2 regions of the Catenibacterium mitsuokai genome follow, and region 2 is predicted to be linked to the other one. Evidence: predicted binding sites of a transcription regulator. Region 2 holds the regulator's gene; the other holds the start of a gene.
What was found. The regulator Rex, encoded in region 2, represses fermentation and respiration genes when NADH is low (regulators of the CRP and FNR family bind a similar motif). The targets are predictions, from matches to a motif close to GTGAANNNNTTCAC.
Positions count from the first base shown of each region.

Region 1: NQ499_RS00275 (alpha-glucoside-specific PTS transporter subunit IIBC) is a predicted target of Rex. The motif match lies at 2,272-2,285, and genes of this name have one in related genera.

Region 1 is NZ_CP102271.1:52,026-56,464, reverse strand. Features, by position in the region: gene NQ499_RS00285 (6-phospho-alpha-glucosidase) at 1-75, opposite strand, end outside; gene NQ499_RS00280 (hypothetical protein) at 96-563, opposite strand; gene NQ499_RS00275 (alpha-glucoside-specific PTS transporter subunit IIBC) at 588-2,156, opposite strand; gene NQ499_RS00270 (DUF871 domain-containing protein) at 2,393-3,484, opposite strand; gene NQ499_RS00265 (MraY family glycosyltransferase) at 3,673-4,439, shown strand, end outside.
Region 2 is NZ_CP102271.1:848,819-853,257, forward strand. Features, by position in the region: gene tsaE (tRNA (adenosine(37)-N6)-threonylcarbamoyltransferase complex ATPase subunit type 1 TsaE) at 1-415, shown strand, start outside; gene tsaB (tRNA (adenosine(37)-N6)-threonylcarbamoyltransferase complex dimerization subunit type 1 TsaB) at 408-1,013, shown strand; gene rimI (ribosomal protein S18-alanine N-acetyltransferase) at 1,004-1,441, shown strand; gene tsaD (tRNA (adenosine(37)-N6)-threonylcarbamoyltransferase complex transferase subunit TsaD) at 1,441-2,454, shown strand; gene NQ499_RS04285 (redox-sensing transcriptional repressor Rex) at 2,447-3,091, shown strand; gene asnS (asparagine--tRNA ligase) at 3,097-4,439, shown strand, end outside.

The DNA of each region.
Region 1 (4,439 bases), 800 kb from region 2:
TAATAACAATAAACAAATACCTGGTGTGAAAGTACTACCTCCACCTGCAATAACTACTGAATATTTCTTTTCCATTTTCTTTTTCTCCTTTTATTTTACATTAATCTAATCGTTACAAATAAGCATAGAGCTGAGAAGGCAATCACGATCAAGCTTCCACCACCACTATAGAAAAAGTGTTTTACAGTGAATTCCTTGAGTGTTTGAATGACCTTGATATTGTATGTTTTCACAGTCACATAGAACAGGTAACCAACAATCATGAAATAAAGACTATTTAAGGTAAGTGCCTGTGCCAACATCAATAACACAAAGTTCATACACACATATGCCATATCCCCTTCTTTTAGTTTCTTCTGGGCAATGTTTAATAGATATGCAATATATGGATTAACCATTGCGATTAAGAAGATTAGTGCAGCCTTAGGTTCCCTGCTTAATAGTTCCGGTAAAGCAAGCGACCCCATTCCTGCAGAAAGTGATAGATACAAATATGCAATAAATGGTGTGATCATTAAGAATACTTTGACAATCATGTAATATCTATCTAATTTTCTTGTCATTGTATTCAACCTCCTCTCTCTTGTTTATAGTAATGACTCAAATTCTTCTCTTACACTTGGTACTGATAATCCAACAATAACCTGGATATTCTTTTTAGTTGCCTTTAAGCCATGAGCACCAACAGACTTAAAGTATGCATCAGATTGAACTAAAGTTTCATCTTTAACATTTACTCTTAAACGTGTAGCACAGTTAGTCACATCAATGACATTATCCTTGCCACCTAATCCTTCTAATATTGCAGCAGCTAAACTTGGCTTTTCTGCACTATTAGTAGTCTGTCCACCAGACTGTTTTTCTCTAAACTCTTTCTTGCTGTGGAATGTGATTTCTTCATCATCTTCACGGCCTGGAGTTTTAAAGTCAAATTTTAATATTAAGAATCTAAATACAACGAAGTAAATACCTGTAAATGCAAGACCAACGATTAATAATGTTAAGTATGTTGGCCAATGTGCAGCCATTAATGGAATATAGTTAAGTGCTGACATTTCAATTAAGCCACCAGATAATACCCCAACTACACCTAATGCATAAGCTGTAGTAGCGAGTGTTGCAGCAAGTACTGCATGTACAACAAATAGTACTGGTGCAACGAATAAGAATGTAAATTCAATTGGTTCTGTAATACCACAGAAGATTGCAGTTAAAGTAATTGGAATTAATAAACCGGCAATCTTTGTTTTCTTTTCTTTCTTCGCTGTTGCATAGAATGCAAGAGCGATACCTGGACAACCAAAGATCTTAGATAAACCTGTAAGAGTTGGCCATGCCCAAGGTGCCATTGATTTTAATGAAGCAGTTGATGCTGCCATGTGAGGCAATAGCTTTGCCCATGCTGAGAGAACACCACCATTGACGATTGCTGAATCATAGAAGAATGGGAAGTATAGTAAGTGATGTAATCCAAATGGAATAAGCACACGTTCCATAAAGATGAAGATCCATACCCCAATTGATCCTGCGCTAATAACGAATACCTGGAATGCACGCATACCATTCTGAATCATTGGCCATAACCAAGCAGATAGGAATGCAACTGGTAATAAAGCAAAGAACCCAACAATAACAACAAATGATGAACCACTGAATGTTCCTAACCATTCAGGTAGTTTAGTATCGAAGAACTTATTGTGTAAATAAACAACGATACATGAGATTAACAACGCTCCAATCATCCCCATATCTAAAGTCTTGATACTAGCGATTGTTGTAAGACCACTTGTACCACCAATCTTGGCAGCGAAGTTTACACCAAACGCTGGTCCCCACTGACTTAAGATAGTATTTAGGAAGTACTGGAATGTTAAGTAAAGTACTAGAGCTTCCATACAGCATCTAGCCTGCTGTTTTTTGGCAAGTCCGATTGGTAAGCCAACTACAAAGAGTAATGGTAACTGATTGAATACTGTCCATCCTCCCTGAAGAATAACGTTCCAAATCTGATACCACAATGAACTTGGATCAGCCAGACCTCCCATGATGGCTTCAGTAGTAAACAATGTACCGATTCCAATTGTTACCCCCGCAAAGGCAAATAACATAACTGGTGTGAACATTGCACCACCGAAACGCTGGATTTTTTGTAACATATCTTTTCCTCCGTTTCTTTTGTTACCTACATACTACTCGTGAGAAAGCGATTTCACAATACTTTGGCTTCTGTTAGGGACGGGGCTCCATAGGTTATGATTTATAACCTTGCCCGTGAATTTTCACACACGCATTTTATACCGATATATTCAACATAATTTTAATCCAAGAAGATAATTATGAATTATTTTCACGCAAAAAAAGGCTATATGCATCATGCATATAGCCTTAACTATTATTTAATAATCTTGAAATAGTGACCTGGTTCAATCATGTCTAAGAACATCATTTCTTCTTCTTTTACATGACCACAAAGGTTTCTTTCACCATCATTTGGAATATCTCTTAATGCGATTTCTAATTCACCACGATAATGAGCTAAATTATCATTAACGATTAATACATCACCACGATGGAACATCTTCTGTTCTGTTTCACGATGTGGGATACTTTCATTCTTATACTTTACTCTGCTTCCAGATGAACGTAAGAAGAATGAAGAATGATCATAACGGTCCCAATGTGGATAGTAATCATAAATGATTTCCTTTTCTACATCTGATAAACCTTCTACTTCATCAATCTTGAAGCAGATGTTCTGGTAATCAACTTCTGATAAAGCTTTTAACTCTTCTTCTGAAGCATAAGCATTACCAATAATAATATCATCAACGTCTCCAGTTGCAAGCATTAAACGAGCCTGTAAGTCAATTGGAAGACCTCTTAAGATTTCTACTGTTGGTAATCCACAGAATACATTCCAAGGACCATGTGTATGTGGCTGGTTACTTGATACGAATGCAGCTGTATGAAGATTTAATGATTTCCAATAAGCATTGAAGTTAACGAAATAGTTCCAGTCTAAACCAGAATATCTTTCTGGGAAGAAGTTATGACAGATAATAACCTGATCCTTGTTTCCACCCTGTTCTAATAATAATTCAACACCCTGGTCCATAGAACCGTTGAATTCAATCTGAATATTATAAGGGTTTCTAGTAACCTGGATATCTCCTGTAGTACCAAATGAACCATCTAAACGGATGATATCTACACCCATATCATGGAATGGTTTTAAATCACTATAAGTAGCTCCTAAATGTTTAAATACTTCTGGGTTAGTGTCTACTGCAACTACATAACCTAAAGAATGTGCCTTATCCATGAATTCTCCAAAGTCCTTCATGATCTTTTCTTTCGGATCATTCACTGATAATAAACAAGTAAAGATTCTTGAGAAGCCATACTTAGCAGCAAGTTCTAAGTAATCATAAACTTCTTTCTGAGTTGATTTTTCAGGATAAACTGAAATTCCTAAGCGATGCATAATAAATCCTCCTATTTTTATTTTCCGATAGTATTATATCATTTATACCAATAAAAACAATATGTATTTTATGCAGTATAAATATGTTCTCTCTATATTATACAGTAATTGATTTGAATTGCGTTAGATTTCATTATTTTGCACATACTTTCTATTTGATATATAATGAACATAATATGGAGGTACCTATGACACTCAATAATATATTAGCATTCTGTGTGACATTCATTATATCGGTCATCCTAACCCCTTTTATCGGTAAAATCACAAAAGAAATGGGTATAATAGCCCATACTAATAATAGAACTGTACATCACGGTATTATTCCTCGTACAGGTGGATATGCCATCTATGTGGCATTCCTTATAGGGGCAATGGTATTCCTTAAAACAGATAATCAGATCAACTCTATATTAATAGGTGGTTTGATTGTTTTCTTGTTTGGCTTATATGATGATATTCATGACCTTCCTCCAAAGATGAAGGTTCTTGGACAGGTCGCTGCAGCACTTATAGTCATATTTTATGGTGGTATATCTTTAAAAGGATTTACTATTCCTTATATTCCTACTATTCTTTCTTATTCTATTGCCTTAATAGTCACTCTAGGATGGATTGTAGGTATTACCAATGCAGTAAACCTTATTGATGGATTAGATGGTTTATGTGGTGGTATATCCATGATTGTGTTGATCACTACAGGACTCATCTCTATCCATTATGGACGTACAGATATCACTTCATTAACACTCTTACTTGCAGGATCCATTGGAGGCTTTTTAGTATTTAATTTCCATCCCGCAAAAATATTTATGGGTGACTGTGGGGCTTTATTTATTGGCTTCATGTTATCTGTGATTTCTTTATTAGGATTTGGATTTAAGACCTCTACATTCTTTACTTTAGGGGCACCTATTGTCGTACTCGCAGTACCTATTATGGATACGCTCATTGC
Region 2 (4,439 bases):
TGCTTTTGGTAAACGTATTGGAGAAACAATCTTTCCCCATTCTATTATCACATTAACAGGGGATCTAGGGGCTGGTAAGACAACATTCACAAAAGGAATAGGGCAGGGACTTGAAATCAAGAAAATTATCAATTCTCCTACTTTTACTATTGTGAAGGTTTATTCTGGACGTATGACCCTTTATCATTTTGATGCATATCGCCTAGAAGGGGCAGATGATGATTTGGGATTTGAAGAGATGTTTGAAGATGATGGCTTATGTGTGATTGAATGGCCACAGTTTATTGAAGACATTATTCCAGAAGAAAGATTAGAAATTGAAATAATAAAGAATGAAGATGAAACACGTTCTTTAAAGCTTCATCCTATTGGTGAAAAATATGAGAACTATGTGAGGGAGGTTACACATGATTAGTTTAGTGATGGATACATCAAATAGTTATTTAGCTGTAGGCTTATTTCAGGATAATATGTGTCTAGAAGCCTTCCAGGAAAAAGGTTCTAGAAGACAATCAGAAAAAGCAATTCCTACATTAAAGGAAGTACTTGATCGTCATCATATTGCATTAAAGGATGTGAATGAGATGATTATTACATCCGGACCTGGCTCTTATACAGGTGTCAGAGTCGCAATGACTATCGCAAAGACACTTGCTGCAGTGTCTGATGTGAGAATTAAATCAGTCAGTTCTTTAGCTGCTTATGCTGGTATGAGTCAAGCATTAAGTGTTATTGATGCAAGAGGACATAAGGTCTTTGTTGGTGTTTATGAAAATGGTCTTCCTTTAATTAAGGAACAGGTCGTGGCTTTAGAAGACTTTGCCCAGTTACGTGCTGAATATGGAGACTTTGAACTTGTAGGTGAAATAGGCTGTCTAGGGTTAGATGAAAAAGAATGTGATCTTTGTGCTAATATCTATGCATTAGGACAGATGGCTGATCCAATTGAGAATGTTGATTTATTAGTGCCAACTTATATTAAAGATGTTGAGGCTAAGAAAGCATGTTATTAAGAGAAATGCAGGAAGAAGATCTTGATGAGATTGAAAGACTAGAAGGGTTATTATTTAGCCCTGCATGGTCTAAAGAAGATTTTCTTCATGAACTAAAAACAAATGATTATGCTCATTACTATGTTCTTGTAGATGACAAAATTGTTGGTTATGCAGGATTCTGGTATGCTTATGAAAACTGTGAACTGACTACAATTGGTATTGATCCAAATTATCAAGGAAAAGGCTTTTCTAAGGTATTGATGGATTATGGATTAAAAGAAGGACATAATAAGGGGTGTATTAATTATAGTTTAGAAGTGCGTGTATCGAATGAACGTGCGATTTGTTTATATAAGAAGTATGGCTATGAGATATGTGCTATACGTAAAGATTATTATGCAGACCATGAGGATGCTTATCTCATGGTAAGAAAGGAGGAAAAATAATGGCTGTTATTCTAGCTATTGAATCAAGCTGTGATGAAATGAGTGTTGCAATCCTAAAGGATGGAAAAGAGTTATTAAGTCATGTTGTTGCATCACAGATTGATATCCATAAACAATATGGTGGGGTTGTTCCTGAAATTGCCAGCCGTAAACATGTTGAATGTGTCAGCACTGTTTTAAAGGAAGCATTAAAACAGGCAGAAATCTCTTTAGAGGAGATTGATGCAATTGCAGTCACAAAAGGACCAGGACTTGTAGGTTCTTTACATGTTGGTATGCAGGAAGCCAAAACATTGGCTATTTATTTAAACAAGCCACTTATTGGTGTACATCATATTGCGGGGCATATTTATGCTAATGAACTAGTGAATGATATTGAATATCCTGCAATGGCTCTTGTTGTTTCAGGAGGACATACAGAACTTGTTTATATGAAAAAGGAATTCTCTTTTGAGGTCATCGGCACAACATTTGATGATGCAATTGGTGAAGCCTATGACAAGGTAGGACGTGTTCTACATCTTCCATATCCTGGAGGACCTGTTTTAGACAAAATGGCGCATGAGGGAACTCATAGCTATACACTTCCAAAACCACTTGATGATGGAAGCTATAACTTCAGCTTCAGTGGCTTAAAGAGCGCTGTCATCAACTTAAAGCATAATGCAGACCAAAGAGGAGAAGAAATCAATGGCAATGACTTAGCATGTTCATTCCAGGATGTGGCTATGGATACGATTGCTTCTAAAGCCCTAGCTGCTGCTCATGATCTTGGTGTAAAGCAGATTATTGTAGCAGGTGGTGTGAGTGCAAACAAAGGTCTCAGAGAAAAAATGAGTACAAGTGATATTCCTGTTATTTTTCCACCATTGAAGTATTGTACAGATAATGCCGCAATGATTGCATCTGCTGCAAGTATCATGTATAAATACAATATGTTTGCCCCTTTGGACTTATCTGTTAAGCCAGATTATGACTTAGAGGCAGAAAGTGTAGGAGACAACTATGAGTAGTGAAAAGAAACAGAAAATTTCACGTGCGACGATGACACGTTTTCCTGTTTATTTGAAGGCTTTAAGAGTTATGGGACATGAAGGTAAAGAGAACTTCTTATCGAGTGAACTTGCGGAAGTTACTCATATCCAGGATACGACTATCCGTCGTGACTTTGGCTTTTTGCCTCAGAAGAATACACTTGGCAAACGAGGTTATGGTTATGATACAAAAGAGATGATTGAAACACTCAGTGACTTCTTAGGTTTAGGACTTGATGAACCAATTATTTTGATTGGTGTAGGCAACTTGGGATCAGCTATTTTGAAATATAACCGCTGGAAATATACAGTTGGACAGATTGTCTGTGCTTATGATAAGGATGCTAATATTGAAGGTGAACGTTTTGGTGTCAAGATTCATAAGAGTGATGATTTGGAAAAAACATTCCCTAAGGACTGTAAGATTGCGATTCTTGCGATTTCTGATAATGTTCAGGAAATGGTGGATCGCTTAGTTGCATTAGGGATTAAAGGCATTGTAGACTTCACCCACTCTCATTTTATTGTGCCTCAGGGAGTAGAGGTACAGAATGTGGATGTTGTTGTCGCAATACAAGAATTAGAATTAAAGATGAAATCAAATACAAAGGAGTAAGAAGGATGTTTGAATTTATGACAGTAAGAGAACTTTATGAAATCTGTCGTGCAGATAACGCTGTAGAAACAGATAACGTAGAGTATGTTGAATTAGAAGGATGGGTAAGAACAAATAGAGATAGTGGTAAACTAGGATTCATCGCATTAAATGATGGTTCTTATTTTAGAAATTGTCAGGTTGTTTATTTAGAAGAAAAATTAAAGAACTTCGATGAAGTTTCACATATCGCAACTGGTTCAGCTATTCATGTACTAGGTAAGTTAAAATTAACACCTGATGCAAAGCAGCCATTTGAAGTAGAAGCCACTGAAATCATTCTTGAAGGTGACTGTGATAGTGATTACCCATTACAGAAGAAGAGACACTCTTTTGAATTTATGAGAGAAATCCCTCATTTAAGACCAAGAGCAAATTCATTCTACGCCATCTTCAGATTAAGATCTGTATTATCTATGGCTATTCATGAATTCTTCCAGGATCAGGGATTCGTCTATGTACATACACCAATCATCACATCTAACGATGGTGAAGGTGCTGGAGAAATGTTTAGAGTAACAACTATTGATGATACTGATTTCTCTAAGGATTTCTTTGAAAAAGAAGCCTACTTAACAGTAACTGGACAGTTACATGTAGAAGCATTCGCTATGGCATTTAGAGATGTTTATACTTTCGGACCAGCATTCAGAGCTGAAAACTCAAATACATCAAGACATGCGAGTGAATTCTGGATGGTAGAACCAGAAATCGCATTTGCGGACCTTGAAGATGATATGTGTTTAATTGAAGAAATGGTTAAATACTGTATTCAGTACTGCTTAGATAATGCTCCAGAAGAAATGAAATTCTTTGAACAGATGGTTGACCATGACTGTATCAACCGTATCACAAAGGTTAGAGATTCTCACTTTGCACGTATGACCTATACAGAAGCTATTGATCATTTATTAAAGGCTGATGTGAAGTTTGATAACAAGGTTGAATGGGGTATTGATTTAAATGCTGAACATGAACGTTATATCTGTGAAGAAGTTGTAGGTGGTCCTGTATTCTTAACAGATTATCCAAAAGAAATCAAAGCATTCTATATGCGTTTAAATGATGACAACAAGACAGTTGCAGCATGTGACTTATTAGTACCAGGCATCGGTGAATTAGTTGGTGGTTCACAGAGAGAAGAACGTTATGATGTTCTAGAAAAGCTAATGGATGAAAAGGGCATGAATAAAGAAACACTACAGTGGTATATGGATTTACGCCGCTTTGGTGGATGTAAGCATGCTGGATTCGGTTTAGGTTTTGACCGTTTCTTAATGTATTTAACTGGTATGGCTAACATCAGAGA